Regions from separate parts of the Mesorhizobium sp. 113-1-2 genome, predicted to be linked through region 1. Evidence: riboswitches for the same ligand, from Rfam matches in the RefSeq annotation. Region 1 holds a riboswitch; each other region holds the start of a gene.
What was found. A riboswitch is a leader RNA that binds a small molecule or an ion and turns the genes downstream of it on or off. The one in region 1 is predicted to bind cobalamin.
Positions count from the first base shown of each region.

Region 2: it holds a riboswitch for cobalamin, as region 1 does, so the genes downstream of both, bluB (5,6-dimethylbenzimidazole synthase) here and metE (5-methyltetrahydropteroyltriglutamate--homocysteine S-methyltransferase) in region 1, are expected to answer to the same signal.
Region 3: it holds a riboswitch for cobalamin, as region 1 does, so the genes downstream of both, JN279_RS01945 (aromatic ring-hydroxylating oxygenase subunit alpha) here and metE (5-methyltetrahydropteroyltriglutamate--homocysteine S-methyltransferase) in region 1, are expected to answer to the same signal.

Region 1 is NZ_AP023242.1:7,474,116-7,481,653, forward strand. It holds gene JN279_RS35880 (phospholipase D-like domain-containing protein) at 1-542, opposite strand, end outside; gene JN279_RS35885 (AAA domain-containing protein) at 539-3,808, opposite strand; gene JN279_RS35890 (SIR2 family protein) at 4,112-4,996, shown strand; cobalamin riboswitch at 5,525-5,724, shown strand; gene metE (5-methyltetrahydropteroyltriglutamate--homocysteine S-methyltransferase) at 5,841-7,538, shown strand, end outside.
Region 2 is NZ_AP023242.1:5,953,433-5,960,970, forward strand. It holds gene dxs (1-deoxy-D-xylulose-5-phosphate synthase) at 1-307, opposite strand, end outside; gene JN279_RS29055 (pirin family protein) at 492-1,412, opposite strand; gene JN279_RS29060 (DUF2277 domain-containing protein) at 1,453-1,719, opposite strand; gene JN279_RS29065 (exodeoxyribonuclease VII small subunit) at 1,818-2,069, opposite strand; gene JN279_RS29070 (histone deacetylase family protein) at 2,073-2,999, opposite strand; cobalamin riboswitch at 3,121-3,300, shown strand; partial or broken gene bluB (5,6-dimethylbenzimidazole synthase) at 3,394-3,978, shown strand; gene JN279_RS29080 (hypothetical protein) at 4,086-5,069, opposite strand; gene JN279_RS29085 (TetR/AcrR family transcriptional regulator) at 5,174-5,773, opposite strand; gene JN279_RS29090 (MFS transporter) at 5,894-7,117, shown strand; gene ribB (3,4-dihydroxy-2-butanone-4-phosphate synthase) at 7,266-7,538, opposite strand, start outside.
Region 3 is NZ_AP023242.1:428,175-435,712, forward strand. It holds gene JN279_RS01925 (ABC transporter ATP-binding protein) at 1-949, shown strand, start outside; gene JN279_RS01930 (DUF680 domain-containing protein) at 1,053-1,292, opposite strand; gene JN279_RS01935 (DUF680 domain-containing protein) at 1,361-1,573, opposite strand; gene JN279_RS01940 (DUF680 domain-containing protein) at 1,647-1,844, opposite strand; cobalamin riboswitch at 2,340-2,540, shown strand; gene JN279_RS01945 (aromatic ring-hydroxylating oxygenase subunit alpha) at 2,657-3,904, shown strand; gene JN279_RS01950 (hybrid-cluster NAD(P)-dependent oxidoreductase) at 3,927-5,027, shown strand; gene JN279_RS01955 (PqqD family protein) at 5,174-5,602, shown strand; gene JN279_RS01960 (serine kinase) at 5,635-6,684, shown strand; gene JN279_RS01965 (glycosyltransferase family 2 protein) at 6,699-7,436, shown strand; gene JN279_RS01970 (glycosyltransferase family 2 protein) at 7,436-7,538, shown strand, end outside.

The sequences.
Region 1 (7,538 bases):
TAAATCCGAGCGTAGGGCCTGGACGGTGTCCGTAACTTCGGCTCTTCGTCCTCCAGATCCTCGTCAACGCCTAAATATAGAAGATCGCGAATGGTCGCGTCGTTCGGATCGTAATTTTGTTCAATCGGCTCAAGGAGGTTTGGGTTCTCCGGCAGGTCTTTTTCATACACCAGATCAAGATCGTCTGCTCTAAGCCAGCTTCCCGACAATCGATCAAAACATAGCGATATCCAACGCCCGCCGCGCTGTAGCTGGGCAGGCAGACTTTCGTCGGCGGCCCGTCTTTTGCCGGCGGTGGTAGCCGTGAAAAAATTCCCTGCTGATGTGGATCGAACTTCAATCCAACCCACCCGCATTAGATTGATCAAGCCCTCCACGACAAGACGGTCCGGAACCAGAGATTTTCGGGCTAACTCACGCACAGAGTGTCGCCCAGAAGCCAATTCGAGCAGCAACATCTGCTCAAGAACACTCCACCGCCGGCCAAAATTCACCACATAGTTCACCGCAACGCGGAAGACTGGAACGTAGAGTGAGGTCACGAGTGGCCTCCTGTCCGAACCAACGTTCTATTTACCTGCGCTCTCTCCATGAACGCCATCATTCGTCCGATGTAGGCGTAATCAGCCTCTTCTGGGGTGAAATCGTTGCATCTGCTCGAAAAAAAATCCCAGCTTCCTACAATTACAAGCTTCTGTTTTGCCCTACTAAGCAAAACGTTCATTCTCGTCTCTTGCTTAAGAAACCCAAGGCTCTTCCACGGAACCAACGCATTGTTCCGCACGAGACTTACTATGACAATATCAGCCTCACTTCCTTGGAATTCATCAACCGTCGCACCAAGCCGTTTGTCGACCGTAAGATCGAAAGGCGATTGGAACATCAAGTCAAGTGTCCCAGCCCCCCTCGCAGCCTCGATCTTTTTTCGGATAAGCTTCAACTGATCGTTGTATGGCGACAAAATCTGGATGTGACACTTTTGGCTTCCGCGCGGCCGAAACTGTTGAAGAGTGTCAACAACCGCTTCGGCTTCGCTGTCCGAAACAAAAAGTCCCGTTTGCTCGCCGACCGAAAACTTTTCCTTCTGTATCCAGGGAACGTCACGCCAAATTATCCGCGCCTCCGGCATCCAAGAAGAGCCGGTTATGTCGTATGGAGGTAGGCCTTCAAATTTCACCTTCGCCTCGTCAGGAGTTTTCAGGAGAGTGCCGCTGTCATCTGGATAAAATATTCGGCCCACCAAGTCCGCGATGTCTGGATGCATCCTGTGCTGATCGGTCAGCGTGGAGGCTGGCCCGTCTAATCCTATGCCTTCTCCCATGCTTTGCTCGAAGAAGCGGCCGAAAAAGCGAACCATTGATCTCCACTTGGTGCAGCGGTCGGCAAAGCTATCTTTGCTAGGATCCTCATCGACGAGAGCGGGGTCAACCAGTCCGGGAGCGAACTGAGCACCCAATTGCACAGCCTTTTGTACTCGAAGAGGTTCCCCTAAAAGGTCCTCAAATGTCTCTGCGTTGTAGGGAGGGAGCTGATGGTGATCTCCAATCAGCAAAATGCGATGGCTTGCCTGCAACGCCGCCGCCATATCGAAGCCATGCGCCTTGCCCGCTTCTTCAATTACAGACCAATCAAACCGCCGCCCCCTGTTGGAAAGCTCGGCTAAGTCAGGCGCGTTGGACGTGGCAAACGTTAGATTCGCCGCATCTTGGATGAGCAGTTGCATTGCCTTCCGTTCAACGCTTGGGCTCATGTGTTCATCCGGAGACGATATGGCCTCCGCCAGCTTCTCCTTAAGAAACCCTGGCGCGGCCTGCGCCATTTCACTAGCCGCGAGGGAATCCAAAATGACGTTGGTCGTGGCATCAATATCGAAATCAGACCCTTGCCGGGCGCCCAGCCTGAGAAGGATTGGGCGACTGTTTGGGGGCAGCTCATTGAAAAGCTTTGAGGTCTTCTGGAGCACATCGTCAACGGTGTGATGAGAATGGGCCGTAAGAAGAACCTGCGCCGTTGGGTCGTCAGTAAGCAGGCGATCAGAGAACGCTTGGATTAGAGTTGTCTTGCCAGTCCCCGGCGGCCCTTGGACTGCAAAGGATGGATAAACCTGCCAAAGTTGCTCGATTGTTTTTCTTTTCGATTCGTCAAGATCGATTGCTGCTCTTCCTGCCGGTGCCCGGTCTAACCCGCGCCTGCTCGCAATGTAGGGGTCCGCGATTAGTCGCAACAACGAAGTGTGCTGGCGCAAATCTTCAATGGCTTTGTGACGCCTCCGAATCTGCGCAATGGTTCCACCGAAGTTCCGAGCCAAGTAGAGCGTTGCACCAGCACGTGTTACGGCGCCTTGCTCCGTAACAAAATGGTAGCGGGGGCCTCCAGAATTCATCTCTCTGCGGTCAAATGACCATTGCACGGCCCCCTGCGGGTCACGCGAGATCGTCCTTCTATCAAGAAGATAGTAGGTATCTCTGCTCGGCTCTTGTTCGTCATCATCTGAAATTTCTTCAGCACCCAAGCCAAACCAGTCTGCAACTTGATCGGCAGGCGGCGAAAGCTTGAGGAACGTACACAGCTCATTACGTTCGACTTCCTTGACGGGGGTCACCGAGATATAGGTGATGCCCCCCATCGTATCGACTTCTATCACTCGAACGGGGCAAATCTGAGCAGCAATCAAAAGAGTGTCTATCTGCTGGGTGACCCTGAAGAAATCGTGGACATCTTGAAGGTGTGGTTCTACGGTTGCGTCAACCACCCTAGGCGGAAATGCCTTATCCCAAGGAAGACTTTTGTCCCGGATCGAGTTAATGTTGTTGCGTACGTGGGGGTATAGGCGAATCTGTAATTTTCGTTCACCAGTGTTAAGAATGTCGTCCCCTTGGAAAGACTTCGGATATTCTTCAACTGAATCGCAATATCCTACATCCCAAGTTGCGCCCCCCTGAGGCAAATCCCACTGAGATACTCGATACTCAAGCTTCGAGCCTTTCAGGATAAATCGACGCCTCGGGTAGCTCCGAGCGATCACGCGGATGTCACCCCGTAAGTCATTTTCGATCCATTTTCTTTGATTCTCGACGGCGTCGGCGCGGGCCTGGTCTCCCGCGATACGCTCTATGGCGCGAGACAGGTCCGTAAGGGGCCCTAAGCGCACCGCAACAACAATTGGATTGCTGGACGCGGATGCAACAGCTTCTAGGCCGACAACAATATCGCGGATGGCCCGCTCCACGGACTCACCATCCACCAAACGGCGATCTGCTTCTTCCTCAAGTAACGACAGGAGAAGCGTCTTTTCTCGCTCTCGCAGAGTTGGGAGATCGGTAATCGCTTTTTTTAGCGCACTGAGTTTTCTTACAGTTCTGACCGGCGCACCAAACATCTCCGCAGCTAGTAGTCCGAAGTCGAACCAATCGGTGGCTGTCGAGAACTCACCAGGACCGCGCTCAAGTTCCGGTGGCCTCGCGACGCGTTGCTTGGCCGGATTTGCTGAAGCACCGTCGTTACCTGCAATTCGCAGCGACCATTCGAAACCACTCAATCGAAAGTCGTTGCTGCCGTCAGGGCCAACGAAAATTGAAGCCGAGGAAAGCGTCCGGTGGATCGTGCCGCCGTCATGTAAAAGGCGTAAGGCTTCGGATATGCGTAAAAGCCCCTCCCACAGCGGTCGTCTCCTCGATGCCACTGTCAAGTTAAGCAGCCAGTGGACGTTCTGCCTTCGCTCAAGCAATTCCGATAGGATTCCGCGTCGCCCGCCTTCCAGCGCGATAAAAAAATAATCGTCAGTGATGCCGAGATCTTGGAGGGTCATGAACCTCTGGCTGGCTCCAGGATAGCTTTGAAGCCGCCTGAGGCCTCTAACCTCTCGATTCCACAAGGCCCGGATGTCCATTTCGTCGCCGCTGCGACGAGGCCACAATTTGACATAGTACACGTCACCGGCGTCCTGTGCTTGCCATAACTCAGGCTCGCCCCGCTCGACACTACCCGGCAGCAGCTTCCTTTTGAGGACGTAACGTCCGCCTAATATTTTTGTGACCATGTTGCTTTAAGACTATGAGTCGCACTCCGCGTCTAGTACACAAAATCACTTCCCCACATAAGGTTCTAACGCGTGCCGGGCAAAATCGACGACAACTTCGAAGACTTCGTGTCCAATTGGGATTTGTTTCGCGGACGGTTGACAATTTTTCTAGGCGCAGGAGCTTCGATAGGCGCCAAGAACAAATTGGGCGAGGATCTTCCCAACGCATATGCTCTGCGAAACACGCTATGGCAGCGTTTCAAGCATGACGGCTCGACTGCGTTTGACCCGGAGAGCCTAAAGCTCATGAGCCTAGAGCATGCCGCCGCGATAATCGAAACCAAGACCGGCCGAACGCCGATGTCTGAGTTCTTGGTCGAACATTTTACCTGCTTCCTGCCATTGTGGCAGCATGTTGCACTGGCCAATCTGGGAGCGCGGTCGATATTCACGACCAACTACGATGAGCTAGTTGAGCTTGGCTACAAATCGAGTAGCTCTCTCCCCCCGGACATAATTTATGATGATAGGCAAGCTTTGAGCGGTCGCATGCCGCTCTACAAGCCGCACGGAAGTTTAACCTACGCCCACGAGCCGGTCGGTAAAGGTGGCTTGGTTATAACTCAATTCGATTATTTTGAAATGATATCATCGTATCGAAAGATGATATCAAAAGCCATGGGCGGATTTGAGAACAGCTGCGTCCTACTCATTGGATATTCTTTCAGTGATATGGACATTGGTGCTGAATTATACTCAATCAGGCAGAAAAACCGAGGCATCCCTTGGTACACTGTCTTTCCAAGAGATGATCATCAGGTTCGGAAGATGTACTCGAATCGACTGTTTATAAATCAGATCAATATGGATTTCGAGCAATTCATGACTAAACTGGACAATCGCGTTAACTTTTTGCCTCCTGAGCTGAAAAATAGTCGAATCAAGAAACTCAGGGCGGCCGGGCGTATCCAATGAAATCAAGAATGAAGAAGCCCTACAGTTGACCGGGCTTTCTCTTGATGCGGCCTTGTGTGCTCGCTCGGGCACATGCTCAATAATGTGGGCGAAGGGTAGGAAATTCACTATCGGCACGAACCCGCTCCAACCAATCCTCGCCCGCGATTGGGTTCCCAAAGCCGCGTTCGCGGCCTCGCGTAAGAACCGCCCGCTGCATATCTGACGGTTGCAAAGTCTTGCGGATCAGCGCCGATCCACGGCGCTTCGTTCTTGGTGGCCTCGGTGAGGCCGGAGCTTTTCCTTTTCTCGTTGAGATAGTTGGAAGGCTCGCACATCAGCGGCATTGGCAACGTCGGCCGCATGCGACAACGCCTGTTGCGACACGCTCTTTTCGTGCCGATGGGACAAAGACCTCTCCGAGCCTGCACTGATAAGAGGCGGCATCGTAAGCGGCTTTGGGCGAAAGAGACCGATCAGCGCAAGGGCATTATTCGCATCATCACATAAACATCTCGTTATATGTATTGACAAGGAGCGAAGCTGCTGTGATTGTGCGCATGTCGTGGTTCTCCGCGCGGCACTGCCGTAGCGGAGCTAAGAGGGAAGCCGGTGCGATGCCGGCGCTGCCCCCGCAACTGTTAGCGGCGAGCCAAGCCCATTGGTGTCACTGAGGCGAACGGCCTCGGGAAGACGGGCAGAGGCTTTGACCCGCGAGCCAGGAGACCTGCCACGACGAACAACGTCCACGGGCGGGGTGTCTCGGTGGCCGCGGTAGCCTGGCTTCGTGCCGCCTACTCGCGCGTTCCTTGTCCCCACGCCCCAACCATCGGGGTATGGCATGACTGTCTCTCAACAAATTCCAGTGGCAACGCTCGGCGTGCCGCGTATCGGTCGACGGCGGGAACTCAAATTCGCGCTTGAAAGCTACTGGTCCGGAAAATCTCCCGCTGCCGACCTGCTCGCGACGGCGAAGGCGCTACGCGCCGCCAGCTGGAGGGAGCAGCACGATCGCGGCGTGTCGAAAATCCCGTCCAACGATTTCTCGCTTTATGACCATGTGCTCGACACCGTCGCCATGGTCGGCGCCGTGCCGGCACGATACACCTGGACTGACGGCGAGGTCCCACTCGATACCTATTTCGCCATGGCGCGCGGCAACCAAGATCAGGCCGCTGATTGCGGACATGCCGGTGACGAGCATGCGGCCAACGGGCATGGCCTTGCCGCGATGGAAATGACCAAATGGTTCGACACCAACTATCACTACATTGTGCCGGAACTTACCGACGATCAGAGCTTTGCCCTCTCGTCGGCGAAACCGGTCGATCATTTCCTCGAGGCCAAGGCGCTCGGCATCCACACGCGCCCGGTCCTGCTTGGACCGGTTACCTTTCTCAAGTTGGCGAAGTCACCTGAGGAAGGTTTCAACCCTATCGCGCTCCTGCCACGGCTGCTGCCCGTCTACGAGGAGCTCCTGCGGAGGCTGAAGCTCGCGGGAGCCGATTGGGTACAGATCGATGAGCCGGCGCTCGTGCTGGATCTGATTCCCAACGAACGGGATGCGCTCCAATTCGCCTACTGCCGGCTGGCGAAAGCAGCACCCGAGTTGAAGATCATGGTCGCTACCTATTTCGGATCGCTGGGAGACAATCTCGAGACCGCAATTTCTCTGCCCGTGGCGGGACTGCACGTCGATCTCGTGCGCGCTCCAGAGCAGTTGGAGACCGTCGGCCGGCTCGCGCAGAAGGAACTTGTGCTCTCGCTCGGGCTGATCGACGGCCGCAACGTCTGGCGCGCGAACCTGCCTGCCATACTTGACCGCATCAAGCCGATCGTCGCCGACTGGCCGTTGGACCGCGTGGAGATCGCCCCGTCCTGCTCGATGCTGCATGTGCCGATCGACCTGGACATGGAGACGACACTCGATGCGGACGTGAAATCGTGGCTCGCCTTCGCGGCGCAAAAAACCGACGAGCTGGTCGTGCTCGCCCGTGCCCTGGCTGAAGGCCGGGACGCGGTCGCCGCCGAACTAGAGGCGTCGGCTGAGGCTGCCGCCGCTCGCGCGACATCCGCTAAGGTGCATGATCCGCTCGTCGAAGGTCGGGTCGCCAGCATCAAGGTCGCCATGACGCGCCGGAAGAGCGCATTCGACGTGCGCTCCAAGCTTCAGGCCGACACGTTTGGCTTGCCATCCTTCCCCACCACGACGATTGGCTCCTTCCCGCAAACAGCCGAGGTTCGCAAGGCGCGGGCAGCCCATGCCAAAGGCGAGCTGAGTTACGTCGACTATGAGGCGTTCCTGAAGAAAGAGATAGAAGCCGCCGTTCGCTGGCAAGAAGAGATCGGACTCGACGTGCTGGTCCACGGCGAATTCGAGCGCAACGATATGGTGCAGTATTTCGCCGAGCAGCTCCGCGGCTTTGCCTTCACGCAGCATGGGTGGGTGCAGAGCTATGGCTCGCGCTTTGTGCGACCCCCGATCATCATTGGCGATGTGTCGCGACAAAATCCGATGACACTACACTGGTGGCGATACGCCCAGTCGCTGACGCTAAAGCCG
Region 2 (7,538 bases), 1.5 Mb from region 1:
GGCCGCCTTCCTGGCGCAGCGTGCGGATGCGGTCTCGCCGCCCGGTCAGGATCTTGTGCGGATAGGCCTGATGGCCGACATCCCAGATCAGCCGGTCCTCCGGCGTGTTGAAGACGTAATGCAGCGCCACCGTCAGTTCGACCACGCCGAGGCCGGCGCCGAGATGACCGCCGGTGCGCGACACCGCGTCGACCAATTCGAGGCGAAGCTCGGATGCCAGTTGCGGCAGCTCGCTCTCGTCAAGCGCGCGCAAATCCGCCGGAATGCGAACCTTGTCGAGAAGCGGCGTATGTGGCGTTGCGTTCACGGGTGCTCAGGCTTTCTATTCAACGGCGAGATAGGCCGCCGGCCTGCGAAAGTAAATGCGTGTCAGTGACGCGGGCCTGCTCCCAAAAGGACAGCGTGTCGAAACAGTCTATGCCCGCGCTTTCAAGTCCTTGTTTTCATGCATATCGTGGCCCCGAAACCGGGCCGCTTTTGGGCGATATTCCTTAGTTTTCCGGCAGCGGGATGAACTCTTCCTCATCTCCAGGAACGATATCGAAGCGGCCCGTCTTCCATTCCTGCTTGGCCTGTTCGATGCGCTCCTTGGACGAGGAAACGAAATTCCACCAGATGTAGCGCTGCGAGCCGAGCGAGGCGCCGCCGAACAGCATGAAATGCGCACCGGTCTGCGACGATACGACGATCTCGTCGCCGGGCCGGAACACCAGCAGCCGTTCGGCCGGAAAGACGTCGCCCGAAATCGCGACCTCGCCTTCCAGCGTGTAGATGGCGCGCTCTTCGGCATCCGCCGGGATTTTCACGCTGGCGCCGGGCGCCAGTCTGAGGTCGGCGTAGAGCGTCTCGGTGTCGGCCCGCACCGGGGAGCGCAACCCTTGAAAATCGCCTATGACGATGCGGCCGCGGACGCCTTCGGCATCGATCTCGGGAAGCCGCAAGCCAGCGGTGTTCTCGAACACCGGCGCCACCTCCTCCTTGCCGTCGGGCAGCGCCAGCCATGTCTGCAGGCCGGAGATCGACATCGGCGCACCACGCAATTCTTCGGGTGTGCGCTCGGAATGCACGATGCCGCGGCCGGCGGTCATCAGATTCACGTCGCCGGGCTGGATGACCATTTCGGTGCCGAGAGAGTCGCGATGACGGATCTTGCCGTCGAACAGATAGGTCACTGTCGACAGGCCGATATGCGGATGCGGACGAACATCCATCGCCTGGCCGCCGCGCAGGATCGCCGGGCCCATGCGGTCGAAGAAGATGAACGGCCCAACCAGCCGCCGCTTGGCGGTCGGCAGAGCGCGACGGACCTCGAAACCGCCAATGTCCTTGGCGTTTGGGATGACCATCAACTCGATCTGGTCGCTGGCGAAGGCGTCGCCGGCTTCAGGGTCTTTTCCCGGAAAGAAGCTCATGGACTCTCCTTTTCAGCGGTCATGGACCGCTTTGGCAGCATCAGGCAAAGCGGATCGCCGCCTTTGCCCGCAGTTTGGCCGCCACCTCTTCGCGATTGCGCGGATGCTGATGGGTTTCCAGCGAATCGAGTAGTTCACGCGCCGATGCCGCGATGGCCTCGACCGCATGGTCGAACGCATGCTGGTTCTGTTTCGACGGCCGTGTCGTTCCGCTCAGCTTGCGGACAAATTGAAGGGCTGCGTCGCGCACTTCGTCATTGGTTGCCGGCGGATCAAAATTGAACAGGGTCTTGATGTTTCTGCACATCGCTTCCGTATCTCCTCTTGTCCAGGGCGCCATCTCAACGGCGACGAACTCTATCCTCAATCACGATGATGTCCAAAACTCGGTTGACGGCTTGCGCCTCATTCCGCGTCGAGCGGCTCGGTTCCGACCGGCTTGCCGTCGCGCGACAGCCGGATCTTTTCGACCTTGTCCTCGGCCGCCTTCAGCAGCCGGTCGCAATGCGCCTTCAGCGCCTCGCCACGCTCATAGATGCGGATCGACTGGTCGAGCGGCACGTCGCCACGCTCCAGATCATCGACGATCTTCTCCAGCGCGTCGAGTGCCTGTTCGAAGCTCATCGCCTTGACGTCTTCGTTGGTCTCAGCAGCCATCACTCATCCTTTCATCAGTCGCCCGACATGGGCGGCGACCGAAAATGCCAGTCCTTGCAGATCGTAGCCGCCCTCGAGCAGGCTGACGAGCCGGTTGCCGCTGTGGCGGGCAGCGCGCTGCATCAGCTGGCCAGTCGCCCAGTCGAAATCGTCCTCGGTCAGGTTGATCTCGGCCAGCGGGTCGCGGTGATGCGCGTCGAAGCCGGCCGAAATGATGATCAGATCGGGCGCGAAATTGTCGAGCGCCGGCAGCACCCGCGACAGGAAGGCATCGCGAAACACCTCGCCGCCGGTCTGTGGCGCCAAGGGCGCGTTGACGATGTTGCCGGCGCCAGTCTCGCTCTTCGCGCCGGTGCCGGGATAAAGCGGCATCTGATGCGTCGAGCAATAGAGCACCGAGGGATCGTCCCAGAAGATATCCTGCGTGCCGTTGCCGTGATGCACGTCCCAGTCGACGACAGCGACGCGCTCGGCGCCATGCTTCTTCTGCGCATAGCGCGCCGCAATCGCCGCCGTGTTGAAGAAACAGAAGCCCATCGCGGTGGTCTTCTCGGCATGATGGCCGGGCGGCCTTGCGGCGACGAAGACATTGTCGGCACGGCCGGCAAAGACGTCGTCGACAGCGGCGTTGGCGGCGCCGATCGCGGTGATCACCGCTTGCCAGCTCTTCGGGCTGGCGGTGGTGTCGGCATCGATGCGGGCAAGGCCCTCCTCGGGAATGGCGGCACGCACGCGGGCGACGAAATCGGCGGGATGGGCGTACAGGATGGTCGCTTCATCGCCCTCCGGCGCCTTGACGCGATCGAGCCCAGCGAAGGCCTCGTCATCCAGCACCCGTTCTATGGCGCGTAAACGGTCCGGCCGCTCGGGATGGCCGGGCGGCGTGATGTGTTCGAGGAAGATCGGATGGGTATAGAGACGAGTGGCCATGCTCCCTATCTAGTGCCCCGGCAACGCGATGGCCATGCGTTGCCGCTTGATGACTGGGGAAAATCACGCATGCGTCCATTGGCGTCGCTGCGGGGATTGGCGCCGCCGAGGCTTCGGCGTAAGGTCGCAGCCACTGCCTGGTGCCCGCCGCAAGCGGGAGAATCGGGAACACGGTTGAACTCCGTGGCGTGCCCAACGCTGTGAGGGGGACCGCGCCGGTAAATGCCACTGTCGATGACGGGAAGGCACCGGACGCGGGTTGATCCCAAGCCAGAAGACCGGCCTGGCAGGCATCGTCATCCGCATGGTCAGGCGGCTGGCATCAATAGCAATCGCAAGGGGACAAGCGATGCCGGAACACATGACCGCTCCTATGGGCGACGGATTTGACCAGATGGCGCGTGACGCGGTCTACCGTGCCATGTTCACGCGGCGCGACGTGCGCAGCCATTTCCTGCCCGACGCGCTCGACGACGGGGTGCTGGCGCGGCTTCTGCTTGCCGCCCATTACGCGCCATCGGTCGGCTTCATGCAGCCCTGGAACTTCATCGTCATTCGCGACGCCAAACGGCGGGAAAAGGTGCGCGACCTGTTCCTGGCTGCGCGCGAACAGGAATTGCCTGAAATCGAGGCGGAACGTCAGGCGCTCTACCGCAAGCTCAAGCTCGAAGGCATCTGCGAAAGCGCCCTCAACATCTGCATCACCTGCGACCGCCAGCGCTCGCAGGGTTCGCCTCTGGGCCGCTGGCACAATCCGGAAATGGATCTCTACAGCACGGTCTGCGCGGTGCAGAATTTCTGGCTGGCGGCGCGCGCCGAAGGCGTAGGCGTCGGCTGGGTCAGCATCATCGAGCCGCAAGCGTTGAAGAGCCTGCTATCCATTCCCGAGCACGTGACGCCGATCGCTTATCTCTGCGTCGGCCGGGTTTCCGAGTTCGCGCCCAAACCGGACCTCGAAACGCATGGCTGGGGCCGGCGGCTGCCGCTGCCCGAATTGATCATGAGCGAGACTTTCTGCGGGCAAGGCGAGGCACCACTCAAGTCAGCTGTGGTGCACCTCAACGCAGTCGCCTGCGCGCCCGCCGATCAGCGGGTTGCGCCTGCGGTGCCCCAGCGCGAGCCGCCAAAGGAGGCCAGCGCCTTGTCCCTCAGCTCCCTGAACTTCGACGACGCCTCGGCCAGCCGGGCATCCCAGGCCGGATCGGGCACCTGGCCGGCTATGGTCTTGAAATAGACCTGCATCAGGCAAGCAATGGCAAATGGCTCGATGAAGGCGGCCTTGAAGGCCCAGGCGAAGACGATTGCCAGCACGAAAGCCCAGCCGGCGAGTTGCCCCGGCATGATGAACAGAATGGCGGCGGCCGGGGCCAGCATCAGCAGGAAAATGACGAAGGACACGCCCCACATGATGACCGCTAGCCAGACGGCGTTCTTGACCATGGTCTTGCCGTTCTGGGCGTAGAGCACGACGCCTTGCCGCGCCGTCTCGAAGGGCGAGGACGAATTGATGCGGATGTTGTAGCCGAGGATGATCTCGTCGACATAGGTGAGCGACAGGCGGATCACCGTGTTGATGAAGGAGACCAGGCCGCTCAGGCCCGGGATCGGCAAGAAGGCGGCGATGCCGCCGAGCAGGCCGGTGATGGCGCGGATGGCGCCCTTGACCAGCTGGTCGACGACAAAAAGGATGTTGGCCTCGGCGAAACGCTCGGTCACGACCTGCCTGGCATAGGCGATCTGGTTCTGGCCGTCGGGGACATCCCGGCCATCGATCAGATGGACCATGACGGCGATATGGCCGGCCTTGACGACGTAGAGGATGTATTCGCGGATCCAGTAGACGGCGATCGAGACGACGCCAAAACCGACCACGCCACCCCACAGGGCAAAGGACATTGGCCCGTCGGGATCGGTGGAGATATGGCCGACGCCATAACCGACTGAAGCACCCGTGCCGGTCGCCATGATGTAGGCCAGCGTGATGCCGAAATAGACGATCATGCGAAAGACAATGAAGGGCCAGGTCCGCATCATGATGGACACCGACCTGCCGATCTCGAAATCCCACATGCTCCGAATCTCCCCTCAGAGATGGGCGAGAAGGATGCGCTCTGCCTGAAGATTGTCAATCGGGGGCGGTGGCCAGCGAGGCGCCCAACGGGGATTTGGGTCTGTTATGAGCCTGGTTTTCTGAGCAGGCCTTCGAGCAGTTGCTTGAACGCCGCCACCACCATCTTCGACGTCGCTTCGGGGTCGTTCGAATTGGCGATCCGCTGCGCTGCCTGGCTGCTCGCCCCGTTGATCAGCCGTGCCGCGGTCTCGGGGTCGACGCCCGGGACGACCACCCCTTCCCCCTGCAGCGCGGTCAGATGATCGGTCATTGAACCGACGCAGGCGCTGGCATTCGGCCAAAGTGCTGGATCGCCCAGCACGGCCGGACCGTCCCGGAACATGATGCGCTGGATTTCCGGCTCCAGCGCCATTTCGATATAAGTTGTGCATTCGTCGACGAAATGCTGCCAGCGGGTCGGCGCTCTCGAGGCGACCTCATTCACCCGGGCAGCCATCTCCGCGTCGATTTCGGCGATAACCGCCTGCAGCAGCCCCTTCTTGTCGCCGAAGTGATGATAGAGCGCGCCGCGCGTCAACCCGGCCGATGCGGTGAAATCATCCATCGAGGCTTCCGCATAGCCTGTCGTGCCGAAAGCCTGGCGGGCCGCGGCGATCAGCTTGGCGCGCGTCTCGGCGATCATTTCCTTGCGGGGTCTGTGCATTTCCGTCTGGCCCTATCCACATACGCCTCGTATGCCAATTGACATACGCCACGTATGATCTATCTATTTCTCATACGCTTCGTATGTAATTGTCAGATCGCCCTTTGTCGAGGAACTGCCATGCAAAACCCCTATTCGGAAATCTTCCGCGCCCCTGGAGCCAAGGGCTTTGCAGCGGCCGGCTTCATGGCACGCCTGCCGATCGCCATGGCACCGATCGGCATTGTGGCGATGCTGTCGCAAACGCGCGGCGAATACTGGCTGGCGGGTGCGGTCTCGGCGACATTCGCGCTGGCCAACGCCTTCCTGGCGCCGCAAATATCAAGGCTGGTCGACCGCCTCGGCCAGACGCGGATCGTCGTGCCCACGACAATCATCTCCGTGCTCGCCTTCATCACGCTGGTTGCGGCCGCCAATCAGGACTGGCCGGTTTGGACGCTGTTCGTGTCGGCGCTGCTGGCCGCGGCCATGCCCAGCATGCCCGCCATGGTGCGCGCGCGCTGGACCGAGCTTTTCCGGGGCCGCCCCGAGATGAACACCGCCTTCGCCTTCGAATCGGCGGCGGACGAGCTGGTCTATATCGCCGGCGCATCGCTGTCGGTCGGCCTGAGTGCTGCCCTGTTCCCGGAAGCGGGCATGCTGGCGAGCACGCTGTTCCTTGCCTTGGGCTCGACGGCGTTCATCCTGCAGCGATCGACCGAGCCGCAAGTGCGCCCGATGGACCAGGGCTTGAGCAGCTCGGCGATCCGTCTGCGCCCGGTGCAGATCATCACCTTTGCCCTGATCTTCATCGGCGCGACCTTCGCGACGACGGAAGTGAGCACCGTGGCGATCACAAAGGAGCTCGGTCAGCCCGGCGCCGCCAGCCTCGTCATCGGCGTCTACGCGCTGGGGTCGTTCGTGCTCGGCATCATTGTCGGCGCGCTCAACCTGAAAGCGCCGCTGCAGCGCCAACTTGCCATCGCGGTCGCTCTGGTCGCGCTTGGCACGCTGCTGCCGCTCACCGCCAGCAGCGTGCCGCTTCTGGCGCTGACCGTCTTCATCAGCGGCGTGGCGATCTCGCCGACCTTCATCACGGCCTTCGGCCTGATCGAGCGGCATGTGCCGGAAGCGATGCTGACCGAGGGCATCACCTGGGTGACCACCGGGATCGGCATCGGCATGGCGCTGGGCTCCTTCGCCGCCGGCGCGGTGGTGGATGCGTTCGGCGCCCAGAACGGGTTCTGGGTCTCGGTGGCATCAGGTACGATTGCACTCGCCACCGTGCTGCTCGGCCAACGCAGCCTGGCCACCCACAGGTGCGAGCTGGATGGATGCGAAGCCGCCGCGGTTCCCGCCGAGTGACGGCCAGGATATGTTGAGATTCAGGTCAGGCCGCGCCGAAAATGATGGATTTCGAGAACCGGAGCGCAGCGGACTTTCCGGTCCGTGAGCACCGGAAGCGCAGAAAGCCGTCATTTGCAGGCCGGCCTCACCTGAATATCGACATATCCTAGATAATCTCGGTCTTGGCGATGTGGATGCCAAAGCCTTCGAGGCCGACATAATGGCGCTCGCGCGAGGCGATCAGGTTGATCGAAGAAATGCCGAGGTCCTTCAGGATCTGCGCGCCGAGGCCGATCTCGCGCCATTCATTCTCGCGCCGGCGCGCCTCCTCATGATCCTCGCGGTCGCCGCTTAGCGGGCGCTTGCGCTCCTGGTGGGCGACGCCCACCGAACCTTCTCTGAGATAGACGATGACGCCGCGCTTGCGTTCGCCCATCGC
Region 3 (7,538 bases), 890 kb from region 1:
CACCTCCGGCGAACTCAAGATCGCTGGTGAGGTCGTAAACGATGTGCCGCCGTCCAAGCGCGGCATCGCCATGGTGTTTCAGTCCTATGCGCTCTATCCGCACATGACCGTCTACGACAACATGGCGTTCTCGATGAAGATCGGCAAGGAGAACAAGGCCGAGATCGACCGCCGCGTGCGCCAGGCGGCGGAAATCCTGCAGTTGACCAAATATCTCGACCGGCTGCCCAAGGCGATGTCGGGCGGGCAGCGCCAGCGCGTCGCCATCGGCCGCGCCATTGTGCGCAATCCGAAAGTGTTCCTGTTCGACGAGCCGCTGTCGAACCTCGACGCCGCCCTGCGCGTCGCCACCCGCATCGAGATCGCGAAGCTGAAGGAATCGATGCCCGCCACGACCATGATCTACGTCACCCACGACCAGGTCGAGGCAATGACTCTGGCCGACCGCATCGTGGTGCTTAAGGACGGCCATATCGAACAGGTCGGCACGCCGATGGACCTCTACAAGAAGCCCGGCAATCTGTTCGTTGCCCAGTTCATCGGCTCGCCGGCCATGAACATCCTGCCAGCGACCATCGACAAGACCGGAAACCCGACCGTCGTCAGCCATGTCGGTGGGCGCAAGGCGACGGTGCCGATCACGACGCCCGCCTCGGCGAAGGGTGCGGCGGTCAGCTTCGGCGTGCGGCCGGAAGACCTCATGGTCGCCACCGGCGTGGACTATCTGTTCGAGGGAACGGTCGACTATGTCGAGCAACTCGGCGAGGTCCAGCTTGTCTATGTCGACATCGGCCGCGCTGACCTGCCGCTGGTGACCAAGCTGCCTGGCAATGTCGAGGTCAAGCGCGGTTCGACGCTGCGGCTGAGTGCCAATGCCGAGGACCTGCATATCTTCGATGCGGACGGACATTCCTTCGCGCTGCAGAAGCCGGAAGCAAAAGCGGCCTGAGGCCGCCAGTCTTGCTGGGTCGAGAGTCCTGCCGGGTCGAGGCGACACAAAAAGAGCGGCGGGCCAAGCCCGCCGCTCTTTTTTGGAAGATTAGCTTCAGCTCTTAGTGGTTGCCGAAGAGGTTCCGGTCGCTGCCCTGAGGCGCCGACTTCTGCGCGTCGCCCGACGAATTGAGCAACTTGTAGACGGGCGAACCGCTGTCGCGGATCGAAGCCGTACGCGAGTTGTCAACTGAAGTCGCGGCAGGCTGGTTGGCGGCATTGGAGCCATAATTGTCGCTGCCGGCGAAAGCACTGCCGGAGATGGCCAGAACGGCGGCGGTGGCAAGGATGATTTTCTTCATTTCAAGTCTCCTGAATTTCTGGATTTCGCCGGGACAGTGGGCACGCCCACCGTCCCGCTGCGAACCGGCTATTGGTTGTTGCCGAAAAGGTTGCGGTCAGCGCCCTGCTGCGCAGGCGCCTGAGTGGCCGGAGCCGACTTCTTGATCGAAGCGGTGTACGAGCTGTCGTTCGAAGCAGCAGCAGGCTGGTTGGCGCCATTGGAGCCATAGTTGTCGCTGCCGGCGAAAGCGCTGCCGGAAATGGCCAGAACGGCGGCGGCAGCAATGATGATCTTCTTCATTCGAGTCTCCTGAATTTCTTGAGGTCGGCCAGAGCGGCGAGGCGAAAAACCCGCCATTGGCCGGGATCGGCTGTTAGTTGTTGCCGAAGAGGTTGCGGTCAGCACCCTGGACCGGCGCCTGAGCAGCCGGCTCCGACTTCTTGGTCGAAGCGGTGTGCTGGCTGTCGACAGCCGTTGCTGCAGCGGCATTCGAACCATAGTGGTCGCTACCAGCGAAGGCGCTGCCGGAAATGGCCAGAAGGGCGACGGCAGTGAGAACAATCTTTTTCATTTTTGGTACTCCAGTATTTTTCTGTCCGTCTAGCGGCGTGTCTTGGGATTAAAATCGCGTCGTTCGGACAGGCCCGATGTGGGAAAGCCAGCTAGCCGTTTCCAATCACGAAGTTGTTTGCCGTGGACCAAGAATCCACCACTTGAAATTGTACCATGGCCTTCTACGTCAGATATTTCACTCTTTGATATCAGCATGTTAGGTGAAACCAGCGCTGCGATCACCAACTGTATCGAAGCCTCAGCGTTCACACCGTCCTGCACGCACCGTCAACAGAAACGAACCGTTCGGTTCGATTTTAGAATCTGCTAATAGTCACTTTTCGAAACCGTTAACCTTTTAGGCGCCCATTCCGGACCGATTCTGACGGCGGGCACTGCCGTCAACGAAAACGATTTTTCGTGACCGCTGTGCTTGACCCGATCATTGCGCATGCGTGTCGCGCCACATGGATGCGATGTCGCTTTCATGCCGATGTCGCAAACGCTGTCGTGATTAGATCATGGCATCTCAGGTGCCGCTTCGTGACGACGAGGCGGAGAATTGGGAAGCCGGTCAAAGTCCGGCGCTGCCCCCGCAACGGTGGTGGAGTTCAAGTCGCAACGGGAGACCACTGGGCGAGAGCCTGGGAAGGTGTCGCGACCGTCCGCAAGGACACTCCAGAGCCCGGAAACCAGCCCGAGATATCTAGACTCGACTGATCGCGGTGGGCGGTCAAGAGGCGGATGGCGCATGCCCGGCTTTCGCCGGCCTGCGTCCGATCCTTCCTCAATCACCACCATAGTCAGTCCTTAAATAGAAGAGGACAGGACATGGATGCGCGCAACGATATGCTGAGGCTCTTGAACAGCCGCAGAGAGGGCTTCTCGCTGGAGCAGCCCTTCTACACGGATCCCGATTTCTTCAAGCTCGACATGGAGCTGATCTGGTATCGCGACTGGCTGTTCGTCGGCCATGATTGCGAACTGCCGAAGCCCGGCAGTTTCATCACCGTGCAGATCGGCGACTATCCGGTCGTGCTGGTGCGCGATCAGCAGGGCAAGATCAACGCCTTCCACAATTCCTGCCGCCATCGCGGCAGCCGTGTCTGCAACACCGACAAGGGCACGGCCGCCAAGCTGGTCTGCCCCTATCACCAGTGGACCTATGAGCTGGACGGAAGGCTGCTGTTTGCCCGCCAGATGGCCGACGGTTTCGACAAGAGCCAGTTCAGCCTGAAGCCGGTCGCCTGCGAAAGCGTGGCCGGCTATATCTTCATCTGCCTGGCCAAGGTACCCGCCGACTTCGCGCCGATGCGGGCGATGATCGAACCCTATCTCAAGCCGCACCGGCTCGGCGAAGCAAAGATCGCCTTCGAGAGCACGATCGTCGAGAAGGGCAACTGGAAGCTCGTCTGGGAAAACAACCGCGAGTGCTACCATTGCGCCGGTAATCACCCGGAACTGTGCAAGACCTTCCCGGAAGCACCGACTGTGACCGGCGTGCAAGGCGCCGACAGCGATCCGGAGATGCTGGCGCACTGGGCCAAATGTGAGGCGGCCGGCCTGCCGAGCAAGTTCCGCATCGACCCGGCCGGGCAATACCGCGCCACAAGGGCGCCGCTGCTGCGCGACGCGGTCAGCTACACGATGAACGGCAAGCGGGCGGTGAAGAAGAACCTCTCCGACACGGTCTCCGCCGACCGTATCGGCACGTTGATGCACTATCACTACCCGACGACCTGGAACCATATCCTCATCGACCATGCCGTCACCTTCCGCGTGCTGCCGATCAGCGCCACGGAAACGGCGGTGACGACCAAATGGCTGGTGCACAAGGATGCGGTCGAGGGCATCGATTACGATCTTGCCGAACTCACCCATGTCTGGACCGAGACCAACGACCAGGACCGCCGCATCGTCGAGGAAAACGCCTTCGGCATCCTGTCGCCTGCCTATGAACCCGGTCCTTATTCGGAGCTGCACGAGGGCGGCGTGATCCAGTTCGTCGACTGGTACGCCCGTTTCATCGGCCCGCGCCTTGCCGACGATGGCCGGCCGGCCCTGCGCAGCGTTGCTTGAGAGAGGTTGAGGGATGAATGCGATGACGGATCTTGGGCTCTATCGCCATCTCGACCAGATGGCGCCCTGGAACGACAGGCTGCAGGTGCTGGAAGTGATCGGCGTCAGCGACGAGGCGCCTGACGTCAAGACCTTCACCTTTCGCTCCGATAACCAGACCTGGTTCCGCTACAAGCCAGGCCAGTTCGTGACGTTGGAACTGCCGACATCGGATGGGCCGCTGATGCGCACCTATACGCTGTCGTCCTCGCCGTCGCGGCCGTTCTCGATCGCCGTGACGGTGAAGGCGCAGGCCGGCAGTATCGGTACGCGTTGGATGTTCGATAATCTGAAGCCAGGTTCCCACGTCAAGGCCTACGGGCCGGCCGGCGATTTTTCGCTGCACAGCCACCCGGCGGCCAAATATCTGTTCATCTCCGCCGGTTCCGGCGTGACGCCGATGATGTCGATGCTGCGCTGGCTGAACGATTGCGCGCCATGGACTGATGTCGGCTTCGTCAACTGCGCGCGGCGCGCCGAAGAGATCATCTTCCGCAAGGAGCTCGAACTGCTCGGCGGCCATATGCCGGGCCTGTCGCTCGGCTTCATGATCGAGGAGCGGTCGAGCCGCGAGGGCTGGTACGGCCATATGGGCCGCATCGACGCCATCCGGTTGCCGCTGCTGGCGCCCGATTTCCGCGAACGCGAGATCTTCTGCTGCGGTCCGGATCCCTTCATGCGCGCCGTGCGCGGCATGCTGGACGCCGCCGGCTTCGATATGACGAAATACCACCAGGAGAGCTTTGCCGCGCCCGCGGTGGAGGAAATCCAGGCGCCGTTCGCATTGCCGGCTGAAGACGATGCTGCCGTTCCGGTCGAAGCCAAAACACCGATCCGCTTCGCGCTTTCGGACGTCGACGCCGAGTGCGTCGCCGGCCAGACCGTCCTGCAGACCGCGCGATCTTCGGGCGTGCGGATTCCGGCGGCCTGCGAGTTCGGCCTGTGCGGGACCTGCAAGGTGAAGAAAGTCTCCGGCGCCGTCGAAATGAGCCACAATGGCGGCATCCTCGATCACGAGATCGACGACGGCTTCATCCTCGCCTGTTGCTCGAAGCCGCTGTCGGCTCTCGAAATCGAGGCGTGAACGGTTCGCGATCCAGCTGTTCCCCCAAAACGGCCGACGTCTTGCCGGCACCGCTTGCCTTGCCAACGAAGAACCGAGCGTTTACAGGCGTTGTCAGTGGAAGCGTTCCTGCCGGAGGGCGGGAACTGCGAGGCGGGGCAACAATAATGCGCGATTCCGACGCCTATTCGGTTGCGAGCAGGGACATCGTCTTCGAATCCTTCGATGGCGAGGCCGTGGTGCTCAACCTTGCCAACGGCAAGTATTTCGGCTTCTCCGATTCCGGCAGCAGGGTCTGGCAGGCGCTCTCGTCCGGGGTCGATGCCCGGACCCTGATCGGGCTGAACGCTGGCGGTTCGACACTCGGCGCGGCTGAACTGGAACACTTCATATCGCAATTGCTCGAACTGGGGTTGCTGGTGCCTTCGGAAGCGGCGGCGCGACCGCTGCCGGGCGAGTTGCCTGCCGAGCTTGCCGCCACGAGCGAACCGCTCACGGTGAGCACTCACGACGACCTCGCCGATTTGATCATCGTGGATCCCATTCACGAGGTCGAGGAACCCCTCGGCTGGCCGGCAGTCAAGCAGGCATCCTGACGAGCCGGTCGCGTCTGGGACAGGGGCGCAGGATGCCGCGCGTCACGCTCGAAACCTTGCCGGATTACGCCCGGTATCTCATCACCGCCGCTGAAGAAGCCGCCACACATTATCCGGCGACGCGGACGGTCCGCCTGCCCAGGCTGGAACTGACCGCGCATGTCGCTCCCGGCGTGCTTGCGGATGCGCTTGGCGACGCCTTCGTGGAGGCCGAGGATGACCTGTCGGAGCCATCGACATGCCGCATCTTCACCGTTCATCCCGGCATCGGCGGCATCCCTGAGCCGGCGCAGTGGGGCGACGCGCATTTCACCGAATACGGCTTTGCCGAACGGCTCGCCGGGGTCGGGCTGCGCGGCCACTATTTTCACGATCTGGATTTCTGGCAGGTCTACGATCCGGAGCGCCGCATTGGCGTCCAGCTGATGACCTCGCCCGATGCCTTTCCGCCCTGGGAGCCGACAGCGCCGCTGCGAGCCTTCCTGCACTGGGAATATGCGGCGCGCGGCATGCGGCTGACCCATGCGGGCACGCTGGGCGCCAATGGCAAAGGCGTGCTGCTGGCCGGCGCGGGCGGTGCCGGCAAATCCGGCACCGTCGCCGCCGGCCTGCTCAACGGACTAGACAGCGTCGGCGATGACTATGTGCTGATCGATCTGGCCGGCGGCGTGACCGCGCGGCCGCTGTTTTCAACACTGAAGCAGGACCCGCAAGGTTTCGCACGGCTGGGCTTGAAGCAGCGACTGAGGATCGAGAGCCCCTTGAACTGGCAGGGCAAGCACACGTTTCACATTGCCGACATCGCGCCCCGGCCGGTGCCAGCAGCGCTGGACATCGTTGCGTTGGTGGTGCCACATATCGGCGGTGGCGAGATGAGTTCGATTGTGCCAGTGTCGCGTCGAGACGCCATGATCGCACTAGCACCGTCGGGCATCATGCAGATGCCGGGGGAACGCGAAAGCGGCTTCCGCTTCTTCGGTGATCTTACCCGCCAGTTGCCAAGCTACCGTCTGTCCCTGGGAACGCATCCCGAGGAGATCGCCGGCACGCTTGCGGATTTTCTGACGCGAGTTGTTTCGTGAAATTGAGCGTGATCATGCCTGTCTACAACCGCGAGCGCTATGTCGTTCCGGCCTTGCGCTCGTTGGTGCGCCAGCGCGATGCCGCCGATCTCGACATCATCGTCATTGACGACGGCTCGACCGACGGCTCGGCCGAGGCCGTGCGTTCGATGATGGTCGAGCACCCTTGCATCCGGCTGTTCCGGCAAGAGAATATGGGTGTCGCGAGGACACGCAATGCCGGGCTGAGGCAATTGCCTGCGGACGCCGAGTTCGTTTCGTTCCTGGATTCCGACGACATCTCGCTGGCCGGGCGCTTCAAGACCGATCTTGCGCGTTTCGGCGCGAGCCCCGGCTTGGAGTTAACCTATTCGCTGATGACGCTGGTCGAGCGGATTGACGACGAGAGGCTGGAGCCTGCGGTCGACAGCCGCACCATGACGATGCGGGGCATTTCGCTGAGCACTGCTCTGTTCCGCCGGAGCCTTGTCGAGCGAACGGGCCAATTCGACGAGGAGTTCGAACAGGCCGAGGACACCGACTATCTGCTGCGGGTTTTCGAAACGGGTCCGAACTACGAATTGCTGGACAACGTCGCGGTCTACTACCGGCGCCACGCCGGGAATATCACCAAGGAACATGACAGCCGGGTCCGCAACCATTTGCGTGCAATCCACAAGTCGATGCGACGGCGCAAGGCCGATCCGTCGCTGCGCGAGGTTCAGGGTATTTTCGAGCTGAAGAACCCATCTGCTGATTGGCGGATGATGTGATGCCGAGGCTGAGCGTGATCATGCCGGTCCATAACCGCGAGACCCTTGTGGGCCCGGCACTACGCTCACTGCTCAGGCAGCGTGGCGCCGCCGATCTCGACA